Regions from separate parts of the Oceanobacillus sp. B139/18 genome, predicted to be linked through region 1. Evidence: riboswitches for the same ligand, from Rfam matches in the RefSeq annotation. Region 1 holds a riboswitch; each other region holds the start of a gene.
The links. A riboswitch is a leader RNA that binds a small molecule or an ion and turns the genes downstream of it on or off. The one in region 1 is predicted to bind thiamine pyrophosphate.

Region 1 (3,596 bases):
TTTAATGGCTCCCGAACAATAGCAGCCACGGATTTAACAGGGATATTTTCATTTGCTCTTGCTGCAATCACATCAGGCTGGTAATATAATCCCATCGTCACATTGCCTGAAGCTGCAAGTGACAGCGGATCTGTCGGATTTGCTGGAAATTGAATATCAACATCGATTCCCTCTTCTTCAAAATACCCTTTCTCTTCTGCTACGTATAGATAACTATGTACAGCATTCGGGTACCAATCAAGCATAATAGAAACGGTATTTGTTTCTTTTACGTTTTTATTATCCTCTGCTATAGATTCTTCCTTTTCATTTCCACAAGCACTTAAACTAATAAAGATTATTAGAATACCAACTATTATTGATAATTTTTTCATATTAAGATCTTCTCCATTTCAATATATATTTTTCTAATAAAACAACAGTAATAAACAATAAAATTCCAATCAAAGAAAGAAGGACAATCGGAGCAAATACACCCGCTCCATTAAACTGTGTCATCATCCGACGACTAAAATACCCTAAACCAGCTTGTGCACCCAGCCACTCTCCAATTGCCGCTCCAATCACGCTCATTGGCACCGCTACTTTTAGCCCTGAAAAAAAAGAAGGCAGTGCGGATGGGACTTCTAATTTGAAAAAAAGAGCTCTTTTAGATGCACCTAATGTTTGAAATAATTCTTTCAGCTCTTTACTTGTTGATCGAAAACCATCGAAAGTACTGACAGTAATTGGAAAAAAGGTAATGATAATTGTAACGATAACTTTACTCCAGATGGAATAACCGAACCAAAGTACAAAAATGGGCGCCAATGCAATAATAGGAATAGTTTGTGATGCAATTAAAATAGGATAAATCGCTTGTTGTAATGTTTTAGATAGATTCATGCTTATTGCTAAAGCAACTCCCAGTACCAATGAAATCCCAAGACCAATGATAATAACAGCAAGCGTCATAGGAAGATGATGCAACAAGAGCTCTGTTTTTAATTCCCATAGCTTCTTCACGATTTCGGTTGGCGCTGGCAAAATAAATGATGTAGCGACAAACCCCGCTCCCGCTTCCCATATAAGCAAAAAGATTGTGATTAAAATAATAGAATAAAGATAATTTTTCATGCATTACACCCTCATCCGAAACTGATCTAGTAAATCATTTTTTAGCTCCGTCACTTCCTCTTTATCTAAATCGTATTGTCGTCTTGGACGTTCTAAAGGTACTTTAATTTCTTTTAATGTTGTAAATGGGGTATCCGTAATGACGAAAATGCGGTCAGACAAAAATAATGCTTCTGAAATATCATGTGTTATAAACAAAATAGTAGATTGCTGTTGTTCCCACTGTTCTAATAACCATTCCTGCATATATAACCTGGTCATTGCATCTAAGGCTGAAAAAGGTTCGTCCAACAACAACACATTAGATCCGGATAACGTGGCTCTTAAAAAGGAAACCCGTTGCCGCATCCCCCCAGATAATTCATGAGGGTATTTATTCTCGTATCCTTTTAACCCAAAGGCCTCCAGCAAGTTTTGAACAGTTCTTCTATCGAGATGATTTTCCTTTTGCAGTTCCAATGGAAGAGCTGCATTTTGTTGAACAGTCCGCCATGGCATCAATAAATCCTGTTGAGGCATATAACCAACTTTTCCAGAACGATTGGTTACTGGATCCTCGTTTAAATAGATAGTTCCGCTTTTCAGTTCCTCCAATCCGACAATTAGACGGAAAATTGTCGACTTGCCGGACCCACTTGCACCGATAATGCTTACAAATTCACCATCCGCAATAGAAAGATTCATATTTTTTAATATAGGAATTTTCCCTGCATCATTTTTGTAATAGAAATTTACGTTTTGAAACTGAAGAGCTATTTTTTTATTTTGTTCTCTCATCCTTCGTTCTCTACCTTCTTTCTAACAAAGAGTGTATTATTATGTCTTAAAAGCAATCATCAGCTAATCGAAAATGCATCCCTCCTTCCAAATAAAAAATACCCCAGACATGAAGCCCAGGGTACATACATTTCCTTATGATAGAAATTACTTTGCATGTTCCCTACGCTGGTCTCAACCAGATCAGGTTCTAAGGGTCTATATCTTACGGATAGTATCTCAACCAGCAACACTGGTCCCCCTACATTCTTATTAAATTGGTATCTCTTTTATTGAATTTATGACATAAGCATTAAAAAACCCATTCAACGAATACAGATGAATGGGAAATGAATACATAACTAGATTATTATCTACTTAAGTAAGTCATCACTTCCCTACGTTAGTCTTAACTAAATCAGGTTATAAGAGTCAAGTTTCCTTTCTCAGCGATAAAAATCGCTCCCCTAGTGATTATAGAAATATGAAATTTTTGATTCTATAAATGAACTTGTATGATTGAAAAATACGTTAAAATTCACAATGTTATTTTCATCAGCCACATCTATAGAGAACTGTAGGAAAAATAACTTAAAGTAGAATCTATTTAAACATATAAAATTATAATATGCAAATTATTCTAATTTATCTTTTAAAATCATGAGATTTGTTTGTATATAAAAAAAGATATATCCGCCTATTTTAATATGTTTTCAGGTGAAATTTGGTGAAATAATATAGGATATACAACGGTATAATAAAATAAAAAGAATAACTTTTACTGAGATACTCCTGTTATATGAGGATAGGAGCATCTATTATTTCTAAAGGTATTTTATAATAAATAAAACAGATTAAAAAGAACAGCTCAGCTTGGCTTACATAGCTGTCCTCTTGTAAACGGGACTCTTGTTACTGGAGAAGTGATATTATTTGGAAATCCTGAAGACAACCTTTTAGAACGAATAAATCCTATAGCTGCAATTAAATTCAATTATTGAGAAACCTAAAAAGTGACTTCCATGGATGCAAAGAAGTCACTTTTTATACGAATTGATTTCCCCTCAATTATTTCCTTTATATGTCCGATAGAAAATTACTGTAACTTTATCATTTATTACAGCAATCATTAACCAGCCAGCTTCTGCTTCCTCTCCTCCTCTTTTTCCTTTCTCCGTACTTCTCTAAATTTATTTGTTTCAGATACAATCACGCCGGATAATAAACAGAGCGCAATCAAGTTGGGCACTGCCATTAATCCATTGAATATATCCGCAAGATCCCATACTAACTGCACAGATTGAACCGCACCAAACAGGATAACCAGACAGAAAATGATTTTATAATAGATTGTATTTCGATCTCCAAAAATATAACCGAAGCATTTCTCCCCATAATAGGACCAGCCCAGAATAGTGGAATAAGCAAAGAAAATAAGGCCGAATACAACAATATAATTACCTAATCCAGGCAAGAAAAAGTCAAAAGCTTCTCCTGTAATGACAGGTGCTGCATCTGCTCCAAATTGCAAATGCAGCCCGCTCATCACCACAACAAGTCCGGTAATCGTACAAACCACGATCGTATCCAGAAATGTTCCTGTCATCGATACTAACGCCTGCCGCCCTGGATAATCCGTCTTCGCTGCCGCTGCCGCAATTGGCGCTGAACCAAGACCCGCTTCATTGGAGAACACCCCGCGGGCAATCCCGTATCGAATCGCT
Region 2 (3,596 bases), on a different contig from region 1:
TTGCCATGACAGGACTGCCCCCAAAAGCCAGCAGTCCATTTGCATTAAAGTTCATGACGACCTGGTTGGTTAAATGATGAATAAGCGGTGTGTTGTTTCTGGCTTGCTGAATAATATCAGGATTCATGCGTAATCTTCCTTTCTGTGGTTTCCCGGATAGCCCAATGATTTGTCGGGCCGTTCCCTTTTCCAAGGTCAAAGGATTTCGAAATGGAAGCAGTCACAAATGCTTTTGCTTTTTTTACTGCTTCCGGAAGCGGACAGCCTTTCCCCAAATAAGCAGCAATCGCAGCGGCATAGGTACAGCCTGTTCCGTGCGTATTCTTCGTATCAATGCGTTCTGCAGCATAGCTATGCATTTTTTTCCCGTCATAAAGAAAATCGATTGCTTGTCCTTTTAAATGGCCGCCTTTTATTAAGGCTGCATCTACACCATATTCATGAACAAGGTATTCGGCTGCGCCTTTCATATCATCTTCAGTTGTAATGGATCGTCCAGTCAGGAATTCTGCCTCCGGAATATTCGGTGTTGCAACCGTTGTTAATGGAAGAAGGTATTGCCGTAAAAAGCTGCGGCCCTCTTCATCAATCAATGAGTCCCCGCTGGTAGCCACCATCACTGGGTCCATGACATAAGGTGCATCAACCTTCTCCAATTTTTTTACGATTAATTCCATCATCTGCTTACTTGCAATCATTCCTGTTTTCACAGCATGGATGGGCATATCTTCTAACACTGCATCCAGCTGGTCCTCAATCATGGAAAGCGGCATATGCTCTACAGAGCGGACCCCTGTCGTATTTTGAGCTACAACGGAAGTGATCACGGACATGCCATAGGTTTTTAACTCCTGAAATGTTTTTAAATCTGCTTGAATACCGGCGCCACCGCTAGGGTCTGTACCGGCAATGGTTAATGCACAACGAACCTGACTCATAATAAAAATCCTCCTTGGATAGAATAAAGTAAATTATTTTGTTAAAGAAAACTGCTGTGCCGGGAGACGGCTGACTAACAGCCAGCCAATCAATGCACCAGAGACACTGCTTACAACAAATGCCGGGATAAAGGCAAATGCTCCCGCAGAGCTTCCCATAAGCAGATTGGCTATCGGAACTGCAAAGAAAGAGCCGATAATTCCGGTGCCAATAATTTCTCCAAGAGCTGCCATTGGATATTTCTGCGTTTTCTTATACAATACCCCAGCAGCAAAAGCTCCAATCATTGCTCCAGGAAAAGCAACCAAGGTTCCCAGTCCTAAAAGGTTTCGGAGCAGGCTAATCATCAATGCGACAATAACTGCCGGACCCGGCCCGAGCATAATCCCGGCAATAACATTGATAGCGTGTTGAACAGGATAGGCTCTGGCAACTCCGGCAGGAAACCAGAGCAATTGTGATCCAATCGTTCCGATAGCAACAAGTACAGCCATCATTGTTAACAGGCGTGTGCGATTTTTCAATCCAATCATCTCCTTCTAATTTAAGGGAAATGAAAAGGTAACTACTTTGTAAAAATAAAAAATCAGGCTTTATCGAGAAGCCTGATTTGGTATACTGAGAGTAATCATATGTTGATTGACTACTTCCCTACGCTGGTATTAGCCAGATCAGGTTTGTAAGAGTCGGAAAGTAAGCATGCTTCCCTCTCAGCCCGCGATGTTGGGCTCCCCTAGTAGTTGCTTTTCATTATTATCTTTGAGTCTACTGTATCAAAGATTCAACGGTTTGTCATGAAATAATCATTAGACTGCAAGCTCATATAAAGGATGTTATCAATAGAAAGAGGAATGAAACATGTTAAGCATAAACGGAATGGAATATCGTCAGGGAGACCAGACCTTATTTCCGAAAATAGATATAGAAGTAAAACCTGGAGAAATAAAGGCAATTCAATCCACTGTTAATATACGTGCGGTGTTGCTGCAGATGATTATCGGAAAAGAAAATGTGCGGAATGGATCGATTCAAATCAAGCAACAGACATTACAGGAGGATAAGCAGAAATACGTTTCTTCTTTAGGGATTTGCTGGTATGAAGAGGGCATTTATGAAAGATTGAAGGTACAGGAATATTTGAAATTTATCGGCTCTTTATATCAAAGCAAGACTTCCATAAAGGAAGTACTATTGCAAATCCAACTGGAGGAAAAAGCGAAATGGAAGATGCATCAGCTCAATCGTTCTGAAAAGCGTCGTGTTCAGTTTGGCAGAATATTAATGCAGGAGGCGGAAGTGGTTATCTTCGAAGAGCCTGAGGTCAATGTAGATTTAGAAACGAAACGGGTCCTCCATCAATTTGTCGAATTGCTGCAGAAACAGCAAAAAGCGGTATTGATTTTAACGACAAGTACGGAGAGTGCTGTGACCATTTCGGATACGGTCTATCGTCTAAATGAGCAAGGGATACAGCAAATGGACGTGGAAACAGAGGAGAAAGAACGTTTAACCTCCACAGAAACAAATGTTAAAGAAACAGCAGAAGAAGCGGTTCAAATAAAGCAAACTTTCCAGTTAAATAAAATCTCCGCAAAAGTAGAGGATAAGATTATTTTATTTGATCCGCAGGAGATTGATTACATCGAAAGTCAGGAAGGACAATCCTATCTGTATACTCGCGGAGAGGGGTTTCCTACAGGTTTTACCTTAAAAGAATTGGAACAGCGCTTGTCTCATCAAGGATTCTTTCGCTGTCACCGTTCTTATATTGTGAATCTTCAAAAAATAAGAGAAGTAATTACATGGACGAGAAACAGCTACAGCTTATCTCTTGTAGATAAAAAAAGCTCTGAGGTTCCATTATCGAAATCAAAGTTGAACGAGCTGAAAGAATTATTGGGGGTAGAATAAGCATAATTCAATGTGATATATACTCCATTCGTCGAAAATATACTGCACCATTGTTGAAAAGAAGCTATTCTGTAGTCACAGGCAACTTAACTGATACAGGAGGTTTCAGGGATGGAGAATATGATTGAAGTGATATCTTTAGAGAAGATTTTTGGTAAAAAGCAAGCATTAAACAATGTTTCTTTTCAAGTGAAAAAGGGTGAAACATTTGGGTTTTTAGGTCCGAGCGGCTCTGGGAAAACAACAACTATAAAAATTTTAACTGGACAAATGAGGCCGACAGCAGGGACAGCGAAGGTCTTTGGAGAACCTGTTTCCAAATTAAATACACCGGAATATCGAAAACGCTTTGGGGTTGTGACGGATAATAGCGGTTTATACGCACGGCTGACTATTTATGATAACTTAAAGCTTTATGCAGATTTATATGGTACATCTTTACAGCGGATCGATGAGGCGCTGGAAGCAGTTAATTTAGGTTCGGAGAAAAAAACACAGGTTGCTAAGCTGTCTAAAGGAATGACACAGCGCGTATTATTGGCAAGAACACTTTTGCATAAGCCTGAGTTGTTATTTTTAGATGAGCCGACATCGGCATTGGATCCTGCGAATTCAAAACATATTCATAACGGTTTAAAAGAACTGAATCGACAGGGAACGACTATTTTTCTGACCACGCATGATATGGAGGAAGCAGATCATCTATGCAGCCAGGTAGCCTTTTTAAATAAAGGGGTTGTCCAGCT
Region 3 (3,596 bases), on a different contig from region 1:
AGCAATACATAAACTCCAGCCAGAATCATCATACATGCCCCGCAGATGATAAAAATCAGGTGTATGGAGACCCAATAAGATACAAGTCCGAAGAAACCTAAAGAAATAAAATTAGAAAAATAAAGCAGGACGGCATTGAAACTGAAACCTCTTCCCAGCATGTCTGGCGGAATATACTTTTGCAGTAAATAGACCCTGGATAATCCAGACAGCGGCAATCCGACTGCTACCCAGATAATTCCCAAAAAAAGCAGGGGGACAGCTGGTAAACCTCCTAAGAATAAAATGCCTGTCCCCCAGATAAGGGAGCTGAGAAGGTAGGTTTTTAGCGTAAATTGTTTAAAGATATAGGGAATAATCAGATTCACAATAATAACAATAATTCCAAACCATCCTGTTACAACGCTGTACCATACTTCTGCATTCGCCATCGTTTCTTGTAACAGTAATAACAGCCCAACCTGCCAAACCCAGGTGTTAAAGAAAACAATAAAAGCTGTCATCTCAAATAAGGAACGGATGGTTTTATGAGAACGGGGCCATATAGCAAATTCCCGGATGGCTGTGAATATATTAAAATGCTTTTTATCTGTCTGCTCTTCCTTTAAGGGAATGAATGATAGAAAAAGCGCGCTCAATAGATAGCTGAGTGCATCCAGCGTGAAAAAGTGGATTACACCAATGGTATTCATGAAGATAATGCTGAAAACAGGTCCTAAAACAGTCATTCCCCTTGTAACAGTGTCCGTTAAACTATTTACTGCGGGCCTCTCCCTTTCACTCGTGATAAGCGGGATGATTGCCCGATGCGCCGGATTATATAAGCATCCGCATAAATGAATCAAGATGCTTACAATAATTAGATGCCAGTAAGCAAGCTGATTGGAGAAGTCTAACAAAACTAACCCGATGAGAAGTGGAGAACGAAATAAATCGATACGAATTAACCATTTCATTTTAGAAATCCAGTCAGCAATAACTCCTCCAATCAATCCGAACAGCAGATAAGGAGCAACTTGAGCGATAGCAATCCCTGTGGTATACGCATTAGAAGCAGTTAAATCATAAGCAAGAAATAAAAGAGCCATGCCAGTCATCACATTCCCCAAATTGGAACTGGCAGTAGCAAGCAGATAGTTTCGGACACGTTTATTTTTTTTTATGATAGTTATGTACACTAGCTGTAACCTCCTTTGTAAGAAGGTTACAACGTATTCTGGATTTCATCTGTATTGATATTGCGCAAAAAAACAGCAATATGTATGTAGACAAGCGGGTATAGAATCATCCTTTCTTAAATTCTGCTTTACGCTTACAAATTCGTATGGTAACCTAAAAGGGATAAATACATACGCAATGGATCCACTAGGGGTGCTTATTAAGCTGAGAGAGGCATATTGTCTTGACCCTTACCAACCTGATCTAGTTCGTACTAGCGGAGGGAAGTGGGCGGATATGCCTTTAGGCAAATGAACCAAACTTTTCTGCCGCTCTCTAAATCAGGAGGCGGTTTTTTTTGCGTGCTGAAAAGGAGGTTTTTGAATGGATAGGGTAATTCAGGAGATTCGAAATCGAGAAGACGAATTAATAGCGCTTGTCAGTGATTTGATTCGTTTTGAAACACCAGCCCCGCCTGCAAGAAATACAGAGGCTATCCAAGCTTACATTGCGAACTACTTGAAGGAAATGAATTTTGAAACAGAACAATGGGAGGTTTATCCCGGTGACCCGAATGTCGTCGGCTGTTTACGTGGAACTGCTTCCGATACATACAACAGCTTGATTCTTAATGGGCATGTGGATGTCGCTTCTATAGAGGAAGGTGAAAACTGGAAGCATGCGCCATTTCAGCCAGCAGTGGAAGGACGTACATTATTTGGGCGGGGTGCAGCAGATATGAAAGGCGGTCTGGCAGCGTGTTTATTTGCGATGCGCATATTGCATGACCACCAGATTCGCCTTGGCGGGGATGTTATTCTGCAGTCCGTCATTGGGGAAGAGGTTGGGGAAGCAGGGACGAAGCAATGTGGAGAACGCGGGTATACAGCGGATTATGCCATCGTTGCAGATACAAGTCATTGTGAAATACATGGGCAAGGAGGCGTTATTACCGGCTGGATCACAGTGAAAAGTCCAATCACGCACCATGATGGTACACGTCGCCAGCTCATTCATGCAGGCGGCGGGATGAAAGGAGCCAGCGCCATTGAAAAGATGAATAAGCTCCTTATTGCGTTGCAGGAGCTGGAGCGACATTGGGCAGTGACCAAATCCTATCCAGGCTTTCCCCCAGGAACCAATACCATCAACCCGGCAGTGATTGAAGGAGGCAGACATGCTGCTTTTATTGCTGATGAATGCCGCCTATGGATTACCGTTCATTATTATCCCGATGAGACTTCTGAGCAGGTTGCTGCAGAAATTGAGTCCCATTTACGCAAGACGGCTGAAGCGGATGTCTGGATGCGGGATAATCCACCCGCCTTTGAATGGGGAGGCGAATCGATGATTGTGGACCGCGGTGAAATTTTCCCGTCTTTCTCCGTAGATAAAGAACATGCTGCTTTTGCGATGTTACAGGAGAGTCATAGCAAAGCTTTTGGCGAGGAAGCGAAAGTCCGAATGTCTGAAACAGTAACTGATGGCGGCTGGCTTGCAGCATACGGGATTCCGACGGTCTGCTATGGACCTGGTGAATTGAAGCACGCCCATGCCGTGGATGAGCAGGTAAACATCGACGAGTTAGTAGATTATACAGTGTCCCTGCTGCAATTTATTTTGAAATGGTGTCAAACAGAAAAACAGAAATAAGGCATTTATAAAAATGATGGAAAAGGGAGCGCATATACATGAAATTTACAGAACGTATTCGCAAGACAGCAGATTCGATTTGGGAGAAAAGCCACCAGCATCCATTTGTACAGGGGATTGGTAATGGAACACTCGATATGGAGTCATTTAAATTCTACATGTGTCAGGATTACAAGTATTTGATAGAGTACTCAAAAGTAATTGCGATGGGAACGGTGCTTGCAAAAGATTTAGATACCATGTCCGGCTTTGCTAAATCGCTGGATGAAACCCTGAATTTCGAAATGGAGCTTCATCGTCAGTATGCCGAGCGTCTCGGTATTTCCAGGGAGGAACTAGAATCTACGGTTCCAGGGCCTGTAACGCTGGCCTACAGCAGTAATATGATTGCAGAGGCACAGAAAGGTTCTTTAGCAGCATTGATTGCAGCGATTCTGCCGTGTGCCTGGAGTTATTATGAAATTGGTCTGGAGCTGGCAAAAAAGCCGGGTGCGCTGGAGCATGAACAGTATGGGGAATGGGTGAAAATGTACAGCTCGGATGAATTTGGCTCCATTGGCAAGTGGCTGATTGAAAAATTAGACGAGCTTGCGGAAGGCTGTTCGGAAGCAGAACTGGATCATTTAGAAGCTATTTTTCTGAATACGAGTCGCTATGAATATATGTTTTGGGATATGGCATATAAGCGTGAGGGCTGGCCGGTATAAGGTAAAATCACCCTATATGATTTCTTGAGTTGTAAAAAAATGTATAAACAGAATGTTCCGTATAACAAATTATTTTCT
Region 4 (3,596 bases), on a different contig from region 1:
TTCTTCTTTTGTTTCTCCCAAGCCTACCATAATACTTGATTTCACAGGAGTGTCCGGAGCAATTTCTTTAACACGCTGTAACAGCTGCAAGGACCGGTCATATCTTGCAATTGCCCGAACACGTTTCGTTAAACGTCTCACCGTTTCAATATTATGATTGAAAATATCCGGTTCGCTGTCCATCAGTGTATGTAAGCTTTCATAGTCCCCTTTCATATCCGAAGGGAGAACTTCTATTGTACAGCCTGGATTCTGATGACGAACTGCACGGACTGTGTTGGCAAAAACAGCAGCTCCCCCGTCCTCCAGGTCATCACGCGCAACTGCTGTTATAACGACATGCTTTAATCCCATAATTTCAACAGAGTCAGCGACCCGCTTTGGTTCTCCCAGGTCAACTCCGCTTGGAAGACCAGTTTTTACGGCACAGAATCGGCAGCCGCGTGTACAGGTATCTCCTAAAATCATGAAAGTTGCCGTTTTTCGCTCGCTCCAGCATTCATAAATATTCGGACACTTTGCTTCCTCACAAACTGTGTTCAGCCGTTTATCCCGCATTAAGTTCTTTAATTTTTTGTATGATTCATTGGTGTTGATTTTTGTTTTCAGCCATTCTGGTTTACGAATATATTCTGATTGTTTAGCCAATGCCAGCACGCTCCTTGTTTGAGTTGATATTCCACGCTTCCGTTTCATACTTTGATTGTGCTAATTGCTCTACTTCATCCCACTCAGCCTTGGTTAATTGCAGAGGATGAAATTCTAAACCTAAACCTTCCTTGAACCCTTCTTTGAATGCATCCGTCAGCATATCATACCGATGCTCTCGATTCGTTAATTGATTAATCGTCACCGCTTTTTTAGAAAATGCTGCCCGGCTTCGTTCTCTTATTTTTTCGGAAGAGAATACAAATAAATCAAAAAGCATGTTTGTATTCATGCTCATAGGAATAGACCCATGCTGCATCAATACACCTTTTTTCCTTGTCTGTGCGTTTCCAGAAAGCTTTTTACCGTCAACAACCATTTCATAGAACGCAGGTTTTTCGAAGCATATTGCTGTCCTTCCTCTGGCACTTTCTCTGTCCAGTGTTGCATATTCTGCAGGAATCCCTAAATTGCGATATCCTTCAAATATTCCTTCTGCCAGTACATGGTAGGCCTCTTGTACAGATACAGGAATATCTGGATCACTCTCTGTAATAACCAAACTATACGTTAATTCATCGTCATGAAGCACAGCACTGCCGCCGGTCAAACGACGGACGAACTGACACTGATGGCGCTCCACTGCTTCCAGATCAATTTTCTTATCGACTTTTTGAAAGTAGCCAATCGATAAACTGGGCTTTTCCCAGCCATAGAAACGTAATGTCGGCGGAATTTTACCTTCTTGATGCCAATTGATCAAGCACTCATCAAAAGCCATGTTCCATGCAGCACCACGGAATCCTGTATCGATAAACGCCCACTGTTTCTTCAATTTCGTCACCTCCAATGAACAAATTACTTGTTGCAGGAGCTGCTCCCTGTTATGCCAAGCTTCTTAGCGGCCCTTCCTGATCATCAAGCTTAAAAGATATAAGCGAAATGGGGAATATATTCAATAAAAAAAGAGCCCATTCCATAGAATGCAGCCTTTGATAGATTTATTGATAAATGGATAAATTATCTAATTCCTTATCGACTGCACATTCCCCACGCTAGGATTATCTAGTTCGGGTGCCAAGGGTCAATACAGAATGTCTTTCTCAGCTTAACAGCTCCCCCAGTGCATAATACTTATTCAGTTTACAAATTAAGTCTACTGGTAATTTTTATAATTGTAAAGAAAAATACAATAATTAGCATTTACAATTTGCAGATATGTAAAAACAGGAGCCAGCTTTTGAGAAAGCTGGCTCCTGTTTTTTAATTCTCATAATTTTCTTTGACAACACTGGCACATCTAGCACATAGTGTTGGATGATCTTTGTCTTCGCCTACTGTTTCTGAAACAACCCAGCAGCGTTCACACGTTTCTCCAGGATGTTTTTCAACAGCAACCTCAACATAATCATATGCTTTGCCTGTTCCTTTTTCATCTGCGATAACTGCTTCTGAAACAATAAAGTATTGATGCAGATGCGAAATGTTTTCAAGCACCTGCTTCGTTTCTTCATCAAGCGGCACGATTGTAATTTTAGCTTCCAATGATTTCCCGATAACCTTTTCGCTTCTTGCTTCTTCGAGTGCTTTCAGAACATCATCTCTTACTTCCATAAAGTGATCCCATTTTCCGACAATGTCTTTTGCACCTGCAACCTCCCGCGGCTCAGGAATATCTGTTAAGTGAACCGTTTCTTCCTCCACTCCAGGAATGTATTCCCAAACTTCTTCCGTTGTATGCGGAATAATTGGAGCAAGCAATTTCACAAGTGTTGTTAAAATTTCATAGTAGCCTGTTTGAAGACTGCGGCGGCGCGGGTGGTCTGCAGCTTCAATATACAGGATATCCTTCGCAAAATCTAAATAGAAGGAGCTTAAATCAACAGCACAGAAATTATGGACTTGGCTGATTACTGGTGCAAATTCAAAGTGCTCATAATTATCACGTGCATTATTTAAGATCTGCTGCAGACGATAAAGCATATAACGGTCTACTTCCTGCAATTCTTCATCCTTCACGCGATCTTTGCTAGGATCAAAATCAGCAAGGTTCGCCAGTAAGAAACGGAAGGTATTCCGGATTTTACGATAGCTTTCTGAAGTCTGTTTTAAAATAGCATCCGAGATACGCACATCTGCCTGATAATCCACGCTGGAAACCCACAGACGCAAAATATCAGCACCTAATTGTTTTTGTACTTTGGACGGATCAACCGTATTTCCTAATGACTTACTCATCTTGCGGCCATTTCCATCCAGGGCGAACCCATGACTGATAATATTTTTAAATGGCGCTTTACCCGTTACTGCGACGGAAGTAGATAATGAAGAGTTAAACCAGCCGCGATACTGATCACTTCCTTCTAAATATACATCAGCCGGACGATCAAGTTCTTCCCGGTTCATCAGTACACCTTCATGTGAGGAGCCTGAATCGAACCAAACATCCATAATATCGACTTCTTTAGTAAACTTGCCATTTGGACTATGCTCTGATGTAAATCCATCCGGCAATAAATCCTTCGCTTCTCTTTCAAACCAGACATTGGAACCATGCTCACGGAAGAGTTCGGATACATGCGAAATCGTTTCATCTGTAATGATTGCTGTTCCGTCTTCCCCATAAAATACTGGAATCGGAACTCCCCAGGCACGCTGTCTGGAAATACACCAATCCTCACGGTCTCTCACCATATTATAAAGTCTTGTTTCTCCCCAATGCGGATACCAATGCACTTTTTTAATTTCATCAAGAATATCCTGACGGAAATCTTTAATAGATGCAAACCACTGGGAAGTTGCACGGAAGATAGTTGGTTTCTTTGTTCTCCAGTCATGCGGATAAGAGTGTGTGATAAATTCTAATTTTAATAAGGCGCCATTCTCATCCAATTGTTCTGTGATAACTTTATTTGCTGCATCGTAAAATAAACCTTCAAATCCTGGCG

Region 2: it holds a riboswitch for thiamine pyrophosphate, as region 1 does, so the genes downstream of both, thiW (energy coupling factor transporter S component ThiW) here and ACZSMY_RS14420 (ABC transporter ATP-binding protein) in region 1, are expected to answer to the same signal.
Region 3: it holds a riboswitch for thiamine pyrophosphate, as region 1 does, so the genes downstream of both, ACZSMY_RS15935 (acetylornithine deacetylase) here and ACZSMY_RS14420 (ABC transporter ATP-binding protein) in region 1, are expected to answer to the same signal.
Region 4: it holds a riboswitch for thiamine pyrophosphate, as region 1 does, so the genes downstream of both, ACZSMY_RS01280 (lipoate--protein ligase family protein) here and ACZSMY_RS14420 (ABC transporter ATP-binding protein) in region 1, are expected to answer to the same signal.

What each region holds. Positions count from the first base shown of each region.
Region 1 is NZ_JBVFXI010000004.1:366,516-370,111, reverse strand. It holds gene ACZSMY_RS14430 (ABC transporter substrate-binding protein) at 1-374, opposite strand, end outside; gene ACZSMY_RS14425 (ABC transporter permease) at 376-1,116, opposite strand; gene ACZSMY_RS14420 (ABC transporter ATP-binding protein) at 1,120-1,893, opposite strand; TPP riboswitch at 2,037-2,146, opposite strand; TPP riboswitch at 2,251-2,351, opposite strand; gene ACZSMY_RS14415 (alanine/glycine:cation symporter family protein) at 3,002-3,596, opposite strand, start outside.
Region 2 is NZ_JBVFXI010000009.1:91,472-95,067, reverse strand. It holds gene thiM (hydroxyethylthiazole kinase) at 1-127, opposite strand, end outside; gene thiD (bifunctional hydroxymethylpyrimidine kinase/phosphomethylpyrimidine kinase) at 117-938, opposite strand; gene thiW (energy coupling factor transporter S component ThiW) at 972-1,436, opposite strand; TPP riboswitch at 1,571-1,684, opposite strand; gene ACZSMY_RS20645 (LytTR family transcriptional regulator DNA-binding domain-containing protein) at 1,798-2,850, shown strand; gene ACZSMY_RS20640 (ABC transporter ATP-binding protein) at 2,962-3,596, shown strand, end outside.
Region 3 is NZ_JBVFXI010000005.1:213,037-216,632, reverse strand. It holds gene ACZSMY_RS15940 (MFS transporter) at 1-1,178, opposite strand, end outside; gene ACZSMY_RS15945 (helix-turn-helix transcriptional regulator) at 1-12, shown strand, start outside; TPP riboswitch at 1,358-1,461, shown strand; gene ACZSMY_RS15935 (acetylornithine deacetylase) at 1,543-2,811, shown strand; gene tenA (thiaminase II) at 2,850-3,518, shown strand.
Region 4 is NZ_JBVFXI010000001.1:270,304-273,899, reverse strand. It holds gene lipA (lipoyl synthase) at 1-648, opposite strand, end outside; gene ACZSMY_RS01280 (lipoate--protein ligase family protein) at 641-1,483, opposite strand; TPP riboswitch at 1,678-1,780, opposite strand; gene ileS (isoleucine--tRNA ligase) at 1,912-3,596, opposite strand, start outside.